2 regions of the Vibrio sp. 2134-1 genome follow, and region 2 is predicted to be linked to the other one. Evidence: riboswitches for the same ligand, from Rfam matches in the RefSeq annotation. Region 2 holds a riboswitch; the other holds the start of a gene.

Region 1 (10,354 bases), on a different contig from region 2:
AGCCCAATGTAATGGCCAGTTTTCTTGCGACAGGGTTGGTGATTGCCAGCTATTTACTTGCACGTCAGCCCTACAAATACGATCGTAAGTTAAGCGATGTTTACCTTCTCTATGCCGTACCAGTTTTAACTTTACCACTAATTGTGGCGTTGGCTTCACGCACTGGTTGGTTAGCCTCGGTCATCGCCGTGTTGTTGGTCATTCCATACATGTACCGCTTTGCAACCAAAGGGCGCTTTATCCGCTGGGTTGTGTCACTTGTAAGTGGGCTCTTACTCTCTGTCGTTGTCATGCATCTTGCCTTTCCTGATGGAGGTAGGTTAGCCGCAGAAAAAGTAAATATGGAGTCTCCTCGAGCGTATACTTTTCCGCAAACATTAGACATGGTGATTGAAAAGCCTTTTACTGGTTATGGATATGGCAAGTTTGAATCTGAGTACATGCTGTATACGGCTCGTCAACATGCCCTAAATGAGAATTACCCAGCAGGTTTGCCAGCCATGGATCATCCGCATAATGAGCTACTTTACTGGGGAGTAGAAGGTGGCTTGCTGCCAATAATCGGCATCTTCTTAGCGATGGCACTGGTACTGTATCGAATCTATCAAGCCAAACGCGGAACTCGTCTTGCGTTGCTGGCCTTGTTTATACCTATCGTATTGCACTCACAACTGGAATACCCTTTCTACCACTCTCTCGTGCATTGGTTGATCTTCGTTATCCTACTGTACTGGGTCGATCAGCGCGTCTCTCGTTATCGACAAGTCGGCTTTAGTAATGTGACCAAAAGCTTGCTGCGTGTTTTTAGTTTGGTACTTCCCGTTGCGTTTACGTTTTACATGGTAAGCGCATTACATACGAACTATGTATTGACGAAGTTTGAGACCACTAGACCAACTAACCCTGATATTCTGAATCAAGTCAGTAACCCTGTGGTTTGGAAAGACAGGTTTGATTGGGATGTCTATAGCACGTTTTTAAACCTTGGGCTGTACCAACAAGACGCAACCTTGATTCAGCCTTATATCGATTGGTCGCTAAAAATCATCAAAGATAAGCCTCGCCCTGCATTTTATAATAATTTGATTTTGGCCTACCAAGGCTTAGATGACTCAAGTAAAGCGGAGCAAATTAGAGCTGAAGCGCAGTTTTTGTTCCCGAAGATTGATTTCAGTGACGTCAATTACCAACCACCTTCTCAAGCAATCTCTGCCTCACCAGCCCCCACTTCAGGTGCAGAGTAATAAGTACCAAAAAGCGAAGGGATGACCTTCGCTTTTCTTTATCTCATTGCTGTATGATTTTATTCAGTGAGTGACTCTTCTAACGCTTTTAAGCACAGCGCAACGTTTTCAGATCGAGCGCCGTAACCCATTAAGCCAATACGCCACGCTTTACCAGCTAATGCCCCAAGGCCTGCACCAATTTCTAGGTTATAGGTTTCTAGCAAGTGAGCACGAACTTTTGCTTCATCAATTCCTTCAGGCACGTAAATCGCATTTAATTGTGGCAACCGATGGGCTTCGTCCACAACAAATTCAAATCCTAACTTTTGTAAGCCATTTTTGAGTTTTTCATGCATCAGTTGGTGACGAGCCCAAGCGTTTTCTAATCCTTCATTTTTCAGTATCAATAAAGCTTCATGAAGCGCATACAAGCTATTAACTGGCGCCGTATGATGGTAACTACGCTTGCCTTCTCCACTCCAATACCCCAAAACTAAACTCTGATCGAGGAACCAACTCTGTACTGGTGTTGTTCTTGCTTGAATCTTTTCAATCGCGGCAGGAGAAAACGTCACTGGTGAGAGTCCAGGTACACATGACAAACATTTTTGACTACCAGAGTAAACCGCATCCAGTTGCCATTCATCCACTTTTAACGGCACACCACCAAGCGATGTCACCGCATCAACAATAGATAATGCATTATGCTGTTTCGCGAGCTTACCCAATGCTTGAGCATCACTGACTGCACCAGTTGAGGTTTCCGCATGCACAAAAGCAAGAATTTTTGTATCTGGGTGCTGTTCGAGTGCTTGCTCGACTTTATCAATGGAAACAGGCGTCCCCCATTCATCATCGACGATAACAACTTCACCACCAGCACGGACGACATTTTCGCGCATGCGTTCACCAAATACACCATTACGGCAAACGATCACTTTATCGCCTTTCTCGATCAAGTTTACAAAGCAGGTTTCCATCCCTGCACTACCTGGCGCTGAAACCGCAATAGTGAACTCATTGTCAGTTTGAAAGGCATACTTCAATAGCTGCTTGAGCTCATCCATCATACCGATAAACAGAGGATCAAGGTGACCTACCGTAGGACGGCTTAGTGCTTGTAACACTTGAGGATAAATATCAGAAGGACCAGGTCCCATTAAAATACGGTGAGGCGGAATAAAGCTTTGGATCGACATGTCAGCTCCTTGATTATCTTTTATCCTGAGCATTCTAAAAGTTCTATTCAATAACATGGCTCAGGTGTAGGGTTCTTCACCCTAATAGATTTTTCCTCTATCAGCAATTAGCCGTAAGTATGGAGGTCAAACCAGTGTCACAAAATCGTTAATAAAAAACACCATAAAGGTTGAAATATTGATTGACATTAAGGCCTCAAAACCGTTCAATGTTTGAGCTTTATGTAGAAGAGGAGCGCTACCCAGGTAGATGATTTGTGGAACCGCAATTCCAACACCAATCATTGAGGGGGAGTAGTGCCGAGGTAAGTCAAAGTTGCAGGATTTGACTTGTCGGTTGAATTGGGCTGAATCCCATCAACTGTCATCAGCGCAGTCTGATGAAGGGCTTCTGAGGGTAAATTTTTCAAATAGCATTCTAAATACCTCTCTTTTTGCTCTGTTCCTTTTCTCACTAAACATTGGATGTACAATTTTTTAGGAAGCCGTGGGAGAACGCAGTGAGCGCATTTAACGTAGCTAAATTCGGTGGAACCAGTGTTGCCAACTTTGAGGCAATGAGTCGTTGCGCCACCATTATCGAAAACAATCCAAATACTCGCCTGGTCGTGAGCAGCGCTTGCTCTGGCGTCACCAACCTATTGGTAGAACTCGCCAACGGTGTTCAGGATCAAACGCACCGTACTGAGCTGCTACAAAATTTGGCCAACATTCATGACGCCATTTTAACTCAGCTCGAAGACAGCACGAAAACTGCTGCCGAGGTGTATGGCATATTAGATACCGTAACCAGCCTGGCCGAGGCTGCATCTATCCAAGCTAGTGCGAAGTTAACCGATCATTTAGTCGCATGTGGTGAACTCATGTCGACGCACATTCTAACTCAGTTAATGTGTGAGCGAGGCATTCAAGCAGTGCGCTTTGATATCCGCGATGTGTTGCGTACTGATGACAACTTTGGTCGCGCGGAGCCAAACATTGAAGCAATTTCGACGCTTGCGCAAGATAAACTCGTACCACTTTGCCAACAATCCGTTGTTGTTACTCAAGGCTTCATAGGATCTGACGAAGCCGGTAATACAACAACATTAGGTCGAGGGGGCAGCGATTACAGCGCCGCCTTAATTGCTGAGAGCGTTAAAGCGGCAGGGCTAGAAATCTGGACTGATGTTCCGGGAATCTACACAACAGACCCGCGAATTGCACCAAAAGCCTCACCAATTCCTGAGATCAGCTTTAGTGAAGCTTCAGAAATGGCTAACTTTGGCGCTAAAATCCTTCACCCTTCTACGCTAGTACCTGCATTGCGCCACGACATTCCGGTATTTGTAGGGTCATCGAAAGAGCCAGAAAAAGGGGGAACTTGGATTCGCCACCAAGTCGAAAGCTCACCGTTATTCCGTGCGCTAGCTTTGCGTTGTAACCAAACCATGGTAACGCTACGCAGCGCCAATATGTTCCACGCATACGGTTTTTTAGCAAAGGTCTTTGAGATCCTTGCAAAGCATAAGATCTCTGTCGATTTGATCACGACATCTGAAATCAGTGTATCGTTAACACTTGATCAAACTGATACCTCTGGCGGAGCACCACAGCTGCCGCAAGCTGCACGAGAAGAGTTAGAAGAGTTATGTAAGGTAGAAGTTGAACATGACCTATGCCTCGTTGCTCTCATTGGAAACAACATGAGTGAGAGTAAAGGCTACGCGAAACAGGTTTTTGGCACGCTAGAAGATTTTAACCTACGCATGATTTGTTATGGCGCTAGCCCTCACAACTTATGCTTCTTGCTCCATGAATCGGTATCGAAACAAGCCATACAAAAACTCCACACTGAGTTGTTTGAGAAGTAAGTTCAACTCAATAAAACAAAGGGCTGCGTATTTGCAGCCCTTTGTCGTTTCATTAGTTGTTACATTTGGACGAGGTAAACATCAATTTAACCGTTAATGTTTGGCCCTAACCATTTTTCAGCCTCGATCCTATCCCACCCCTTACGATCGGCGTAACTCTCTAGCTGATCTTCTTGGATCTGTGCGATCGCAAAGTAACGTGAGTCAGGATGAGAGAAATACCAACCAGAGACTGACGCGCCCGGATACATTGCATAGCTGGAGGTTAGAGTCATACCAATGTTCTCTTCCACATTAAGTAACTCCCAAAGCGGTCCTTTTTCAGTATGTTCAGGACACGCGGGATAACCCGGCGCAGGGCGAATACCTTGGTATTTTTCACGAATGAGATCATCGTTAGATAAATCTTCATCAGCTGCATAACCCCAAATTTCTTTACGGACACGCTCATGCAAATACTCAGCAAACGCTTCGGCTAGGCGATCCGCCACCGCTTGAATCATAATTGCGTTGTAATCATCTCCCTGTGCTTTGTATTCATCAGCAAGCTCTCGTTCACCAATACCACCAGTGACAGCAAATGCCCCTATCCAATCATGCTTACCCGACTCTTTAGGTGCGATGTAGTCGGATAAACAATAGTTGAATCCTTTTGGTTTCTCGGTCTGTTGTCGCAAGTTACGTAATACTTTCACAACGTCGGTACGAGTTTCATCAGCATAAACTTCAATGTCGTCCCCCACGCTCGCAGCAGGGAATAAGCCACACATTCCACGCGCTTTTAACAGGCCTTCTCGCTCAACTCGATCAAGTATCTCGTGGGCATCTTCGAATAAACGTTTTGCTTCTTCACCAACTTCTTCATGTTGGAAAATTGTTGGATACTTACCCACAAGTGACCAAGTCATAAAGAATGGTGTCCAATCGATGTATTGACGTAATATAGCCACATCAAAATCATCGAAGATATGAATGCCAGGCTTAACAGGCACTGGAGGAGTATAAGCTTCCCAATCGATAGCAACTTTATTCGCTCGAGCAGCTTCTAATGTCACTGGTTTGGTTCTCGGTTTCTTTCGATTATGTTGATCACGTACTCGTTCGTAATCAGCTTCAAGTTTTTCAACAAATTCAGGGCGACGTTCATCAGACAGAAGAGAAGTACATACGCCCACTGCACGTGAGGCGTTGTTCACGTAAACCACTGGATGCTTGTAATTTTTCTCAATCTTAACTGCTGTATGGGCTTTTGACGTTGTTGCGCCACCGATGAGAAGAGGTAAGTTAAAGTCGAGACGCTCCATCTCTTTTGCAACATGCACCATTTCGTCTAATGAAGGTGTGATCAACCCTGATAAACCAATAATATCGACGTTCTCTTCTTGCGCTACTTTTAAGATCTTTTCGCAAGGAACCATGACACCAAGATCGATAATTTCGTAGTTATTGCACTGCAATACAACGCCAACGATATTTTTCCCGATATCATGTACATCACCTTTGACCGTCGCTAGCAAAATCTTACCGTTTGTTTGTCCCACCTGCTTTTCTGCATTGATGTAGGGCTCCAGATGCGCGACTGCTTGCTTCATCACTCGTGCAGATTTTACGACCTGAGGAAGGAACATTTTACCTTCACCAAACAAGTCTCCGACGACGTTCATCCCATCCATTAATGGGCCTTCAATCACCTCTAATGGCTTTGAAGCGTTGACACGAGCCTCTTCGGTATCATCAACGATGAACTCAGTTATTCCTTTCACTAACGCGTGCTCTAAGCGCTTTTCAACAGGCCAAGTTCTCCACTCAAGTGCAGAGGCATCCTCCTCTTTACCTACCCCTTTGCCTGCATATTCCGCCGCGATATCTAACAATCTCTCAGTGGCGTCATCACGACGGTTAAGAACGACATCTTCCACAGCCTCACGCAATTTTTCAGGCACGTTATCGTAGATTTCTAACTGACCCGCATTCACAATCCCCATATCCATACCATTTTTAAAACAGTGGTAGAGGAACACCGCGTGAATCGCTTCACGTACATAGTTATTGCCACGGAAAGAGAATGAGACGTTAGAAACACCACCCGAGATCATCGCATGTGGTAAATCACGTTTGATATCGCCAACGGCTTCAATGAAATCCACCGCGTAGTTATTATGCTCCTCGATCCCCGTAGCAATGGCAAAAATGTTTGGGTCAAAAATGATGTCTTCTGGTGGAAAGCCCACTTCATCAACAAGAATTCGGTAAGCGTTGGTACAAATTTCTACTTTGCGCTCACGTGTATCTGCTTGCCCAATCTCATCAAACGCCATCACAATCACAGCCGCACCGTAACGGCGGATCAACTTAGCTTGTTCAACGAATTTCTCTTTGCCTTCTTTGAGAGAGATCGAGTTAACAATGCCTTTGCCTTGGATGCACTTAAGACCGGCTTCAATAACCTCCCACTTGGAAGAGTCAACCATGATTGGTACTTTTGAGATTTCAGGTTCTGACGCACAAAGGTTTAAAAAGCGAACCATACAAGCTTGTGCATCCAACATGCCTTCATCCATGTTGATATCGATAATTTGAGCGCCATTTTCAACTTGTTGACGAGCCACATCGAGCGCTTCATCGTACAGCTCTTCTTTAATCAAGCGCTTAAAACGCGCAGAACCGGTTACATTCGTACGCTCACCGACATTGATAAATAAAGAGTCTTTATCAATAGCGAGTGGCTCTAGGCCAGACAAGCGACAAGCAACGGGAAGTTCAGGTAATTGACGAGGGGCGATATTTTCAACCGCGAGTGCCATTTGGCGAATGTGCTCAGGAGTTGTACCACAACACCCACCAATCAAGTTTAAAAAGCCACTTTGAGCCCACTCTTTAACATGCTTAGCCATATCTTCTGGCGACAAATCGTATTCGCCGAATGCATTCGGAAGCCCAGCATTTGGGTGAGCGGAAACAAAAGATTCTGATATACGCGAGAGCTCTTCAACATAAGGACGCAGTTCATCCGGGCCAAGTGCACAGTTCAAACCAAACGAAATCGGTTTAACATGACGTAATGAGTTGTAAAACGCTTCTGTGGTTTGACCGGATAATGTTCTACCGGAAGCATCAGTAATAGTCCCCGAGATCATCACAGGTAACTCAATACCCATCTCTTCAAACACACTTTCAACAGCAAATGAACAAGCCTTAGCGTTAAGAGTATCGAAGATGGTCTCGATAAGAATAAGATCAGAACCACCTTTAATCAGCGCTCGAGTCGATTCAGAGTAAGCCTCAACTAACTCGTCGAAAGAAACATTTCGATATCCAGGGTCGTTTACATCAGGAGAGATAGAACAAGTGCGGTTCGTCGGCCCTAAAACCCCTGCGACATAACGCGGTTTATCGGGTGTTTTTGCGGTCCATTCGTCTGCAACTTCACGTGCAAGCTTGGCAGCAGCAAAGTTAATTTCTTCACTTAGGCTTTCCATCTCGTAGTCAGCCATCGCAATGGTTGTTGCGTTAAACGTGTTGGTTTCGAGAATATCTGCACCCGCTTCTAAATATGCAGCGTGAATTTCCTTGATAAGTTGAGGCTGACTTAGAACCAACAGGTCGTTGTTACCTTTTAGATCACAATGCCAATCCGCAAAGCGCGTTCCTCGATAGTCTTGCTCTTCAAGTTTGTACCCTTGAATCATGGTTCCCATACCACCATCAATCAAAAGAATACGTTGCTTCAATTGAGCTTCAATCTGTTGTATTACGTTACTTCCCACAGTACAGCCTCATTCCTTTAGTTATCTTTCCATCCTATCACACAAACTTCAGGAGTCTAGACGTCTAAACGTAGAATTAATGATTATTTTATATCCTTCTTAACTTGCAAAATAATCACGAAAAAATGTTTGCTATTTAAGCAGCATCAGCCGAGAATTCCATTCATAAAATGTTACAAATAGAGAGCTCTATGTCGGTCTATCATACTTTATGTTTTCTATCCGCAGCTGCGATGCTAATTGCTTTTGTAAACAGCAAGATAGGAAAGATGCAAACCACCATTGCGATTACCGCAGGTTCAATGGTGCTTTCACTTCTAATCTTAATTGCGGGTCAAAACAACTGGTTCCATCTCACCGAAATTGCAACGGAGACGGTCACAAGGATTAACTTCGAAGATTTCTTGCTCAAAGGCATTCTTGGCTTCTTACTATTTGCTGGTGGACTAGGCATCAAACTCCCGAACCTTAAAGATCAAAAGTGGGAGATCACTGTTTTAGTCCTTGGAGCTACACTGTTTTCTACGTTCTTTATTGGATTTGCGCTGTATGGGTTTTGTCAGTTAATTGGCATCCAATTTGATTTGGTCTACTGCTTACTATTTGGTGCTCTAATATCGCCAACTGACCCAATCGCTGTATTGGCTATTGTGAAAAAACTCGATGCTCCTAAACGTATCTCCACTCAGATTGAAGGAGAATCGCTCTTCAATGATGGCTTCGGTTTGGTTATCTTCGTCACTCTATTTACGATTGCATTTGGCACTGAGGCACCAACTGTAGGTAGTGTCACCTTACTCTTCATCCAAGAAGCTATCGGTGGTATCACATATGGTTTCGTCCTCGGTTTGCTATTCCACTACTTGATCAGTGCCACCGATGATCACTCAATGGAATTGTTACTTACCATTGGTGTCCCAACAGCAGGTTACGCATTTGCTGAATACATCCATGTATCAGGCCCACTCGCAATGGTTGTATCCGGTATTATGATTGGCAACTGGACACGCTTTATTGGCTTTTCAAAAGAGAGTGAAGATCACCTTGACCATTTTTGGGAGCTTGTTGATGAGTTCTTGAATGGCGTGTTATTCCTACTGATCGGCATGTCGATGCTGCTGTTTGAATTCCACAAAGAAGACTGGATCATGATGGCTATTTCAGTCCCTCTTGTACTAGCAGCTCGCTATTTAAGCGTATTTCTCTCGTACATTGGCTTTAAGCGTTACAGAAAATATAACCCGTGGTCAGTACGTATTTTGACGTGGGGCGGCTTACGCGGGGGCCTTGCATTGGCAATGGCACTTTCCATTCCATCTGGTATTTGGGTGATTCAAGATAAGTTAATCGATGTAAAAGAGATTATTCTTGTAATGACCTACTCCGTCGTTGTTTTCTCTATCCTCATTCAAGGCTCAACAATCACTCCAATGATTGAAAAAGCAAAAGCAGAAGAGAAGAAGATGGAAGAGAACAACCAAGCAATAACCACTCCGGAACATACGGAGACAGTGGACTCTTAAAGACACGTAACTTAATAAATAAAAAGCAGCTACCTAGCTGCTTTTTTCATAACTAATTTTCAGACTCCCCTTCAAGGACGAGTGCTCCTTATTCTTTGATATACCTTCAAATATACTAAGAATCGCTACGCTGCATTTTCATAGATACTAACTATTGCCGATAGATAGTATTCATAGACGAGCCTTTTAATTTACCCATTTATCACTTCTCTTCTCTTCTCTTCTCTTGGCAATATAGGCTCCTCGCAAATATCAAAGCTAAACTTCCACAATACTTAGCAATGAGCGAGTTTGTATTTTTATGAGAAAGATACATTTAGAGTGATTGCGTTCAGAACCCAAACAGGTTAGCAATCTCACCAAGATAAAACTGAGCTAGCATTCAGGTAGATCAAAGCCTTAACAGAAATTTAGTCCCCCTCTCTCTTGATCTCAGTGAGACTAAACTTGTATTCAAAGTCGTCCTGTTTTCAAAATTGGAACAAGTGACACCTCAAACAATTAAACTCTGTCACATAACTAGATTTTCTAATATCGAACAAAAGGAGCTTTGGTGAATGAAGAGGCTCAAAACTAGCGCTCGAGACTGCAGAAACCACACAAAACTGCGTTCCACTTCACTCATACAGGGCTTAGAAAGCATAGCCAGAGGGAAGCCTGCCTCTCGATGCAAGGTTTCAATATGAAAGTGGGTTTAAGGTAAGTCGGGGAACCAAAACGAAAAAAGCCTCAGTCTTTCGACTGAGGCTTAATATAAATGGCGGAGTGGACGGGACTCGAACCCGC
Region 2 (10,354 bases):
ACGGCAAGAGCAGTTATCTTCATCAAAGTGAGGACAAATCAGCACATCATCAAACTTCACACCTTGAGATTCAAAGATCTCCATCATCATGTTGTGTGGTGCATCAAAATCTTCTTGTGGGTAGCTGTCGGTACCCAAACCATCTTGGTTCGTGACCATCACTAGACGGTATCCTGCATCCTGCAACGACAGCAGGCTTGGGATAACAAATGGTTCTAGTTTTAGCTTATCTAAACGGTCTACTTGAAAATCAATCGGCGGCTCAACAATTAAGGTGCCATCACGGTCGATAAAAAGGATTTTTTGTTGTTTGCTCACTCGAACTTCCTTATTGATATTCTTTTGGCGCTCCCGCTATTGAGCGAGAGCGATAAATTCTGTCTCTATTTATGCGTAGTAGTTTCTGATAAATCCAAGCGTTTTTTCGCACTCGTCACGGTTACCCACACTGATACGCACACAGTTTTCAATTGGCGAGTTACGCAAAATAATGCCCGTATCCCAAGCCGCTTTGAAAAGGTCATCGCCATCTGGGAATTTCACCAATAGGTAGTTCCCCCACCCTTCAAACACTTCCAAACCCGGAATCATTGAAAGGCCAACTTGCAAGTAAGCACGGTTTGCATTCAAATCGAGAACTTGAAACTTCGCTCGTGCTAAACCAGCTTCCGAAAGCGCCTGAGTCGCAATTTCTGCCACTGGAACTGGGACTGGGTAAGGTGCGATAACTTTAAGAAGTACATTAATAAGCTCTTCGTTCGCAAGCGTAAATCCACAACGCAGACCTGCAAGCGCAAAAGCTTTCGACAGAGTACGCAGAATCGCAAGATTCGGGTATTGCGCCAGTAGGTCTACCGTTGACGCTTCTGGACAAAAATCGATGTACGCTTCATCCATCACCACGATTGCACGGTCTTTTGTCATCTCAAGCAGAGACACAATGTCCTCACGCTTAACCAAGTTACCCGTTGGGTTGTTTGGCGAACATACAAAAACCAGTTTCACGTTATCCAGATTAGCTTCGATGCCTGCAAGGTCTAGTTGCCAATCTGACGTTAGCGGCACGGTTTTGCGCTCTACACCGATGGTTTCTGCACTGATGGCGTACATACCGTAAGTTGGTGGGCAGTAAAGAATCGCATCTTCACCCGGCTCACAGAATGCACGAATTAATAACTCAATACCTTCGTCTGCGCCGCGAGAAGTCAGTGTTTGTTCTGGTTTAACACCCGCATACGCTGCGTAAGCGGAAATCAGTTCTTTCGGTTGGCATTCGCTGTAACGATTAAGACGAGCAAAGTCTGTTTTGTATTCATTGTTAAATGGTGATTCGTTGGCATTTAGCCATACGTCACCCGTACCACCGATTCGGCGAGCCGACATATAAGGGGTAAGCTGTTGGACTTGCTTACGCGCTAGCTTTTCCATCTCATTACTCTCTTATTCTTTCTTACTTGCTAATTTTTCTACGCGGATAGTAACAGCACGTTTGTGAGCGTCCAGACCTTCTGCTTCAGCCATCGTGACTACCGTTGGTGCAAGGTTCTTTAAACCATCAGCAGAAAGCTCCTGAACCGTCATTCGTTTAGAGAAATCCGCCAAACCTAAGCTTGAATAAGTACGTGTGTAACCATAAGTAGGAAGGACGTGGTTAGTCCCCGATGCGTAATCTCCCGCAGATTCAGGCGACCAATCCCCAAGGAAGATAGAGCCTGCATTATCAAGTAGAGGTAGAAGCTCACGAGGGTTCTTAGTCTGAACAATCAAGTGCTCAGGACCGTAGTAATTGGAAATAGAAACTGACTGCGTCATCGACTCGGAAATAATGATCAAGCTTGATGCCAGAGCCTTTTCTGCGATGTCTGCACGAGATAGCTCCTTAAGCTGACGTTGAACCGCATCCGTCACTTGATCCGCAATCACAGGAGAAGGAGTCACCAATACCACTTGAGAATCAGGACCGTGTTCTGCTTGGCTCAAAAGATCCGCAGCGATAAAGTCTGCATCTGCGGTTTCATCTGCAATCACTAACACTTCTGATGGCCCTGCTGGCATATCAATCGCAGCACCGCGGAAATCATTGCTAACCTGTCGTTTTGCTTCGGTCACGTAAGCGTTGCCCGGACCAAAGATCTTATCTACTTTCGATACAGTCTCGGTGCCATAAGCCATTGCAGCAACTGCTTGGCCACCACCGACGTTGTACACTTCATCAATGCCACACAGTTTCGCGACATAAAGGATCTCATCTGCGATTGGCGGTGGAGAACAAAGAACGACTTTACGACAACCTGCAATTTTTGCAGGAACGCCGAGCATCAAAACAGTCGATGGCAAAGGCGCACTGCCACCAGGAATGTACAAACCCACTTTTTGAATTGGGCGTGTTACTTGTTCACAAAGGACACCTGGCTGCGTTTCCACCTTGATCGGTTGCGGCTTTTGCGCTTTGTGGAACTTAGAAATATTGGCGTAAGCTTGCTCTAGTGCGCTCTTCATTGACTCTGACAAACGCTCTGACGCTGCCTTAATTTCCTGAGAAGAAACACGAATGGATTCAGGCTTAACACGGTCAAACTTTTCGGTCAGCTCAATAAGAGCAGAGTCACCTTCTTCTCGAACTTTAGCAATAACTTCGGCCACAGCAGTGGTGATATTGGCACCTTCTGCAATAGCAGGGCGCTCCAAAATAGAGTCTTGCTGATTCTCACTTAATGATTGCCAAACGACTGTTCTCATGATGCTTACTCCATCATTTTTTCAATTGGTAGAACGAGAATTGAACTTGCGCCCAACTCTTTCAGCTGTTCCATTGTTTCCCAGAACAGGTTTTCAGAACTCACTAAGTGAACAGCCATTTTCTGCTTATCTGCAGAAAGAGGAAGAACAGTTGGGTCTTCAGCACCTGGCAGTAGTGCTTTAATTTGATCTAACTTCTCTGCTGGGGCGTGAAGCATAATGTACTTAGATTCTTTTGCTTGTTGTACGCCTTGCATGCGAGTTAACAGCTTTTCGATTAGCGCCACTTTGTCTGCGTCGAACTCACCTGTGCGTTGAATCAATGTCGCTTTTGATTTGAAGATAATTTCAGCTTCTTTAAGGCCGTTCGCTTCCAGTGTTGCACCTGTAGAAACCAAATCAGCGATAGCATCAGCGAGACCCGCGCGAGGCGCAACTTCTACAGAGCCTGTCAGCATACATGTAGAGAATGGAACGCCGGCTTCATCCATGTACGCTTTTAGAAGTTGAGGATACGTTGTAGCAATACGCTTGCCAGCTAAGTCTTGTGGACCGTTGTACTCTTCGTCCTTGTCGATTGCGATAGATAAACGACAGCCACCAAAATCAAGTCGACGAAGCTGAACAAACTCGCAGGGTTCACCTAATGCTTTGCGGTCAAGGCGAACTTCTTCTAGTTCATTTTCGCCAATAAAGCCAAGGTCAACCACGCCATCCATAATTAAACCTGGGATGTCGTCATCACGAACCAAGAGTAAATCAATTGGCATATTTTCAGAATGGACAACTAAACGCTCGCCCATTACGTTGAACTTTACGCCGCACTGTTTTAGTAGAGCTTGACTCTCTTTGCTAAGACGACCTTTTTTCTGAATTGCGATTCTTAAACGTTGTGTTTGCATTGCTTTGTCCCTATGCAAGATTTTGATATCTAAGTATTTTTCAAACTAATAAAACTAAAAAACCCTCGGGAGATTGAAGTCTCCCGAGGGTTTAAAATCTGCTTTTACTTTGATTTTACCTCCGGGAGTTTCCTGCCTCCCGGGTATGCGTACATCGCCCGAAAGACTAGATTGGGTGATGATGGTGATGAATGTTCATTACAAAATTACGCATACTTATTTAAGGCTCTTTTTGAGTTGCTTTGTTAGTAACCACACTAACTAAGGATTCTATATTTTTCAATACTCAATTGAATATTTTCTAAATATTTTTCACAAGACATTGATTTAAATGAAATTAAATTCTTTTCCATATTGAATACTCTGGTAGAAAGAGCACCTCCAATCAGCTCTACTCTGACGAAGAAAGCGAAGAATAGTATGAATATTCACCAAAACAACTATTTAGACCGTACCCAACCCATTAATTGACACTTTTCTCAATAAAGAGACAGCAACTCACGTTTGAGACAAGTCATTCAAAACTATTATTAGAGCGGGGCAAAAAATAGTGATTAACAATGAAACTGCGTAACGGTAGTAATAAACAAGCTGTAGATTTCGACGATACGGCACTATACCCGTTGATCGGCAATAGTGCCTGTATCCAAGAACTTCGTACTGCAATACAAAAGTACGCTCAATGTGATGCTGAAGTCCTCATTCAGGGTGAAACTGGTGTTGGGAAAGGTCTTTGCGCTCGCCTTATTCATCAATTGTCGAACAGACACTCAGCACCTTTTGTGGAAGTCAACTGTGGAGCCATTCCGAGTGGTCTTATTGCATCCGAGCTTTTCGGCCATGAAAAAGGAGCATTTACAGGCGCAATCTCAGAGCGTATAGGTTTTATTCAAAAGGCACATAAAGGCACCCTATTTCTTGATGAAATTGGTGACATGCCACCAGACCTACAAATCCACCTCCTTCACTTTTTGGAGAGTAAACAAATCCATAAAGTCGGAGCGGATAAATTCATTGACGTGGACTGTAGGGTCATTGCAGCAAGCCACGTGGATTTGAAAAATGAGGTCGTACAAGGAGGATTTCGTGAAGATCTATTCTATCGGCTTAATATATTGCCATTAACTATCCCTCCACTGAGAAAGCGTGGAAAAGACATTATTATTTTATCTGAACACTTCCTAGCAGATCTGTCTCATGGTCAGGTACAAAAAATGTCTGATAAGGTAAAAGCCAAACTCCTCAAACATCGTTGGCCAGGCAACGTAAGAGAACTGCGTAATGTCATCCAACGAGCAATTGTGATGTGTGAAGATCACACGCTTCTCGTCGCTGACTTGGGCCTTGATAACAATGAGAGGCAATTGCTCCCTTCTGTGGACCAAATTGATCTCGACTACCTACTGCAAGCTATCGAAGAAAATAAACACAATATGAGTGCGGCTGCACGTCACCTCGGCATTTCAAGAACAACGCTTTATCGATTAATAAAGAAATACAACTTAAATGTTTAAATACTGTATAGGTGTAACGTAACACTGTGTAACAGGTAACTCTTTAGATATCATTTAGTTAACTCTGCATCGCAACCATGCGGATTTTTCTGTATTAAAAATCAAAAGCTTAAAATGGGCATAGTCTTTGCTAAGAACTAAGAAGAAGATGGATTGCTTTTCCATTACAGCCCATCAAGGAGAGCTCGGTACACAAACAATTCGCTCTTAACACGAGACTTTTATCCCCAAAAACGCGATTGCCCCCCTCACCTAAGTCGCGTTAAAAAAAAGCTCCGCTAAATTAGCGGAGCTTCCCTCTGTAACGAATCTATTCAAAACAACTTACGCACTCTGGCAAGACGCTATTTTAGACTTTGAAAGCCATGACAAAATAGCGCAAACGATAACGAATGTTATCGACGCTGCAATGAACGAGAACGCAATTGAAGCAGTCATACCAAGGGCAATAAAGCCGACGCATGAAACAAGCGCGACTGATAATGCATAAGGTAGCTGTGTTGATACGTGATCAATGTGGTTACAACGTGCACCCGTCGATGACAGGATAGTCGTATCTGAGATTGGTGAACAATGGTCACCGAATACCGCACCAGCTAAAACCGCACTCAGCATCGGTAGCATTAGCGCTACGTCTGTTGCGCCAGCCATGTCTCCAGCGATTGGAAGCATGATGCCGAACGTACCCCATGAAGTACCTGTTGAGAACGCCATCAGGCCAGACAACAAGAATAGGATAACTGGGAGCCAATGAGGGTTAATATTGCCCTGCGCCATTGTCGAAAGGTAAGTACCTGTCTTCATATCACCGATAACAGAACCAATGGTCCAGGCAAATACTAAGATTAGAATCGCACCAAACATAGACTTAGCACCAATCCAAAGTGTACGTGCGATCTCAGCCATTGGTAGACCTTGCTTCACAACAGTAAACAGTGCAACTGCTAAGCCAAGCAAGCTACCGTAGATTAGTGATGTACCTACATCTGTATTTTCAAAAGCACCAAGAAGCGCAAACTCCTTACCATCAGCAGCCAATGCTTGGCCACCCGTGTAAAGCATTGAAGCGATAGTCGCGATAATCAGCGTCACGATAGGAAATATCAAATCTGACACTTTACCCTTTTCACTTTCACGGATATCTAGCTCTTCATTTAGGTCATGCGCTTCTTGCGAGTCATTTTCTTTGTCTTTATCAAAGCCACGACCTTGCGATGCAGAGATCTCATGCTCACGCATTTTACCAATATCAAGACCAAACCACGCAACAGCGAACACCATTAGCAGCGCAAAAACGGCGTAGAAGTTCATTGGGATAAGACGAACATATGCGCCAAGAGCCGAATACTCTGTGATCCCATGTGAGACTAAGATTCCGCCAATAATAGTAATAATGTAAGCACCCCAGCTAGAAGCAGGCATAATTACACACATTGGAGCAGCGGTTGAGTCTAGAATGTACGCAAGCTTAGCGCGAGACACATAAAAGCGATCGGTTACTGGGCGAGAGATCGCACCAACAGCAAGGCTATTAAAGTAATCATCGACAAAAATGAATACGCCTAAAAAGGCGGCAAGAAGTTTGGAGCCGCGTTTACTCTTCACTCGAGATTGTGCCCATTCAGCAAAAGCACGAGTACCGCCAGATAGCGTTAATAAAGCTGTTGTCATACCTAATAAGATTAGGAAACCAACAATGCTCATGTTCCAAGTGTTAATTCCGCCATCTTCAATAAAGACAGAAGAAACTTGAGAACTGACGTAACCTGCGGTGTCGCTGATAGACCAGCTATTAAGTAGCACCGCACCTAGCACGATACCTACACCCAAGGAAATTAATACACGTCGAGTCAAAATCGCCAAAGTCAAAGCGACAATAGGTGGCAATAATGAAACAGGAGAACTAGAAAAATCTATTAAATTCATGATCTTCAAAAACCAAAGTTTGGCTAGAGATCTACTGCAGACAAGTCACGTAGCATACGATACGTGCTCATGTTGAACTTAGCGACAGGGAAGCGAACACTCCACCCAACCCTACAGTAGCGCTCCATAGTTTAATGTGAATATATACTATGGCAGTGTTGTTCCTTTCAGATACAACCCCAGCAAGTAACTTTGATGAGTTACTTACTTCGGCAATCTTCGCCTTCCACTATTACTCATTGGCATCACCCCAATAATAGCTACTCTTCGAGACCGCGCCTCTACGGCAACAACAAACAATTAACCACTAACTGTACAAATTAACAACAAATTGTCTGCAATATTGCATCAGGTGGCAGCCATTGTACTTATGATGAGAGTCAATGCAACACATCAAACTAAATTAAACAAATAAATAATGACTGAGATAATTTATAAACCTTGCCTACTTCCATAAGTTTTGTGCAACTGAAATCACATCAATCATGTTATTTATGAAACATTATTACTACCTTAGAAATATCATGGTTTATCTTATATCAATAAATTAAGGATATATGACACACCATTAAAGATGGATGCTTCATATTTTTAAGTAATAACTCAAATTTTTTTATAAAAAACCAAGCTGTCACTCTCTCTATACAATAATGATTGTTGATTTTAGTTCTCATCTAATAATGATTTATTTCGAGTGTAATAATATTAATTGCTTTAAAAAATAGTCAAATTTAAACAAAATCTTGATTTAGCATTTGCACATAAGGAAAAGATAAAGTTAAATATAAGGACTCTTTGTTTATTTATAGATTGGCATTATTTAATCGTAACGATAAAAAGTGCCCAACACATTAACCTTTTAATAGGAATCGTTATGTCAGAGCTGACTAAAACCCTTCTAAATATCCGTAGCCTTCGTGCATTTTCTCGTGAGCTGACTCTAGAACAATTGGAAGAAGCTCTAGATAAACTCACTACTGTCGTAGATGAGCGTCGTGAAGCAGAAGAAGCAGAACGCGCAGCACAAGCAGAGCAAGAAGCTAAGCTTGCAGAGATTGCTGAGAAAATCGCTCAAGACGGTATTGACGTAGAAGCACTTATTACTGCGCTATCTGGCGAAACTAAGACGAAAGGCAAAGCGAAGCGCGCACCTCGCCCTGCTAAATACAAATACACAGATTCAAACGGTAATGAGAAAACTTGGACTGGCCAAGGTCGTACACCTTCGGCGATTCAAGAGCAACTTGATGCAGGTAAATCTCTGGATGAGTTCCTAATCTAGATCCATGCTATTTTTAAAAGGCTCCCATAGGGAGCCTTTTTTATTTAAACCATTACAAAAAAAAAGGCACATTTCTTAATGTGCCTTTTACTTTAGTTACAGAATAGTTAATTAAACCGCTTCGTATTAACGTTCCCAGTATGCTTCTTCTAGGCTATCTTCTCGCTCAGGAAGTCCGCGCGACAATCGTGGTGAATGTTGCACGAGAACTTCGTAGCTAGCACGGTTTGCGTATTTGCAGACTTGAGAAAAAGAAGAGTAAGTTAAATACTCGTTACTGTGCTTGCTTGAATTAGGCACATTTTCTTTATGGTATTTATTTGCTGCCATATCATGAAGAACAGCAGATAACGCGGCATCACCTGCGCCATTTGTATTCTTAATTTTTTCTGGACCACCCATATATGGCGAGATATGCGAGTACACTTTTATTGGCGTCTCGCATGAGTCTTTTTTCGCCGGACGACTAAATTCATAACGATTAAATTCAGCAATTGACCCTGGAAGTAATGGCAAAGAAGTTTCGCGCTTCGCGCTATCTTCCGTATACCCAGCCATAAATAGACCTACAGGACCCGCCGTGCACAATACTAAATCAGCCCACTCCAATGTTTTATCAGACGCAGCAAGTGGATCAGATTCCCCCGTCAGTGCTTCTGCTTCATCTTCATTCATCGCAACGACTGAAACGTTATCTCGAATGAATTCTTGCCAATATTTAGGGTCATCTTGAATAACAAACTTTGTGCCTAAAGTCAGAACAACAGGCACATCATTCTTTTTCGCGTACTCAATCGCTTTCATTGTTGCTTCCGGCATTGGGTCGCCGTCTTTGCAACGTACTAGATATGACGTCAGTACAAGTGCTGATGCATTTTTAAAGATTTTCTCTGGAATGCTATCAGGATGGAGTTGGTTCATTTGCCCTTCGCTGATAGCAAAAGTACGTTCGCCGTCTTCTGTGATAAGAGCAAAACAACGGCCAATTGCACCATCTACACCTTGTAGGTAGTTCAAGTCCATGCGGCTTGATGTATTACAAAGATAACGGTAACCGTAGCTGCCAATCTTAATATCCTGGCTCATCACTCCAAGTAGTGTGGAGCGATCATCCGCTAGCACGGAGTAGTTATGTAGCGTGTTACCAATGGTACCGCCCGCATACTCATTGGTAATCAAGTTCTCTTCTTTCAGTTGCTGGTATAACTCTTCTGCTCTTTCGTCATCGATAACCAAAGAGTGACCTTTACTCAGACCGTACTTTTCAATCACATCCGTTGTAACTTTTGCTTCAATATCAACCAAGGTTTGGTCAATACCAATGATGTGAGTGCGCGTCATCTTCTTGCTTTCTTGTGCTTGGCTCACCAGCGGGTCACGAGCATGAACAGGAAAATAGTGCTTCGATTTGCGTTGTCCAGGAAATTTCATATTGTCAGTCTGAGTAAGGGGATGAAAAGGAGAGCGGATTCTATACCGCTAATAATAAAGCAGCAATAAAAGCGATTATAGCAAACGTTTGCTGACTACTTTTTTCTTTTAGGTGGCTTATTCACCTTCCATAAAGCTGAGATCTGGTAGTTGCTCAAGGTGCTCGCTATAACGCTTTAGGTTGAACTCACCCTCATTCTTCATTACATCAAAAATCTCAATTGACATCGCACATGCCATCATCGCAACCGCATCTTCACGTGGTGTGCCAGTCATCATTAAACGCATAAGGGTTTCTTTTACTTTAAGCGGGTTACCATCTTCGAGCTGATTTTCAACAATTTCAATCAACTCACTTTCTTGCATAAATTGGTTTTCTTCTGTCATTTGATGTTTCCTCTTGGATTTTGGCCAACTATGCCATATATACCTCTTCTATACTTGCGAAATTACTCGTTCGAATCTTTGTTGAAGAAAAATCCAGCGAAACGAATTGTGATTTCGATCTCGGATCTGTCACCGGTCTGTGGATTCTGATAGAATCTGCATCCCGTTTATTT

What was found. Region 2 has a riboswitch for lysine ahead of tet(35) (tetracycline efflux Na+/H+ antiporter family transporter Tet(35)). Riboswitches for the same ligand answer to the same signal wherever they lie in the genome.
Region 1: another riboswitch for lysine. It lies ahead of lysC (lysine-sensitive aspartokinase 3); the one in region 2 lies ahead of tet(35) (tetracycline efflux Na+/H+ antiporter family transporter Tet(35)).

Annotation. Positions count from the first base shown of each region.
Region 1 covers NZ_JAWOUS010000019.1:50-10,403, reverse strand. The annotation lists gene R7R78_RS18700 (PglL family O-oligosaccharyltransferase) at 1-1,244, shown strand, start outside; gene R7R78_RS18695 (pyridoxal-phosphate-dependent aminotransferase family protein) at 1,304-2,425, opposite strand; lysine riboswitch at 2,646-2,824, shown strand; gene lysC (lysine-sensitive aspartokinase 3) at 2,926-4,278, shown strand; gene metH (methionine synthase) at 4,365-8,045, opposite strand; gene R7R78_RS18680 (cation:proton antiporter) at 8,237-9,568, shown strand; tRNA gene R7R78_RS18675 (tRNA-Asp) at 10,327-10,354, opposite strand, start outside.
Region 2 covers NZ_JAWOUS010000011.1:142,392-152,745, reverse strand. The annotation lists gene hisB (bifunctional histidinol-phosphatase/imidazoleglycerol-phosphate dehydratase HisB) at 1-318, opposite strand, end outside; gene hisC (histidinol-phosphate transaminase) at 388-1,428, opposite strand; gene hisD (histidinol dehydrogenase) at 1,441-2,739, opposite strand; gene hisG (ATP phosphoribosyltransferase) at 2,745-3,641, opposite strand; His leader region at 3,695-3,832, opposite strand; gene R7R78_RS14040 (sigma-54 interaction domain-containing protein) at 4,202-5,155, shown strand; gene tet(35) (tetracycline efflux Na+/H+ antiporter family transporter Tet(35)) at 5,480-7,081, opposite strand; lysine riboswitch at 7,191-7,373, opposite strand; gene R7R78_RS14030 (H-NS family nucleoid-associated regulatory protein) at 7,956-8,363, shown strand; gene R7R78_RS14025 (inosine/guanosine kinase) at 8,490-9,794, opposite strand; gene R7R78_RS14020 (hypothetical protein) at 9,912-10,181, opposite strand.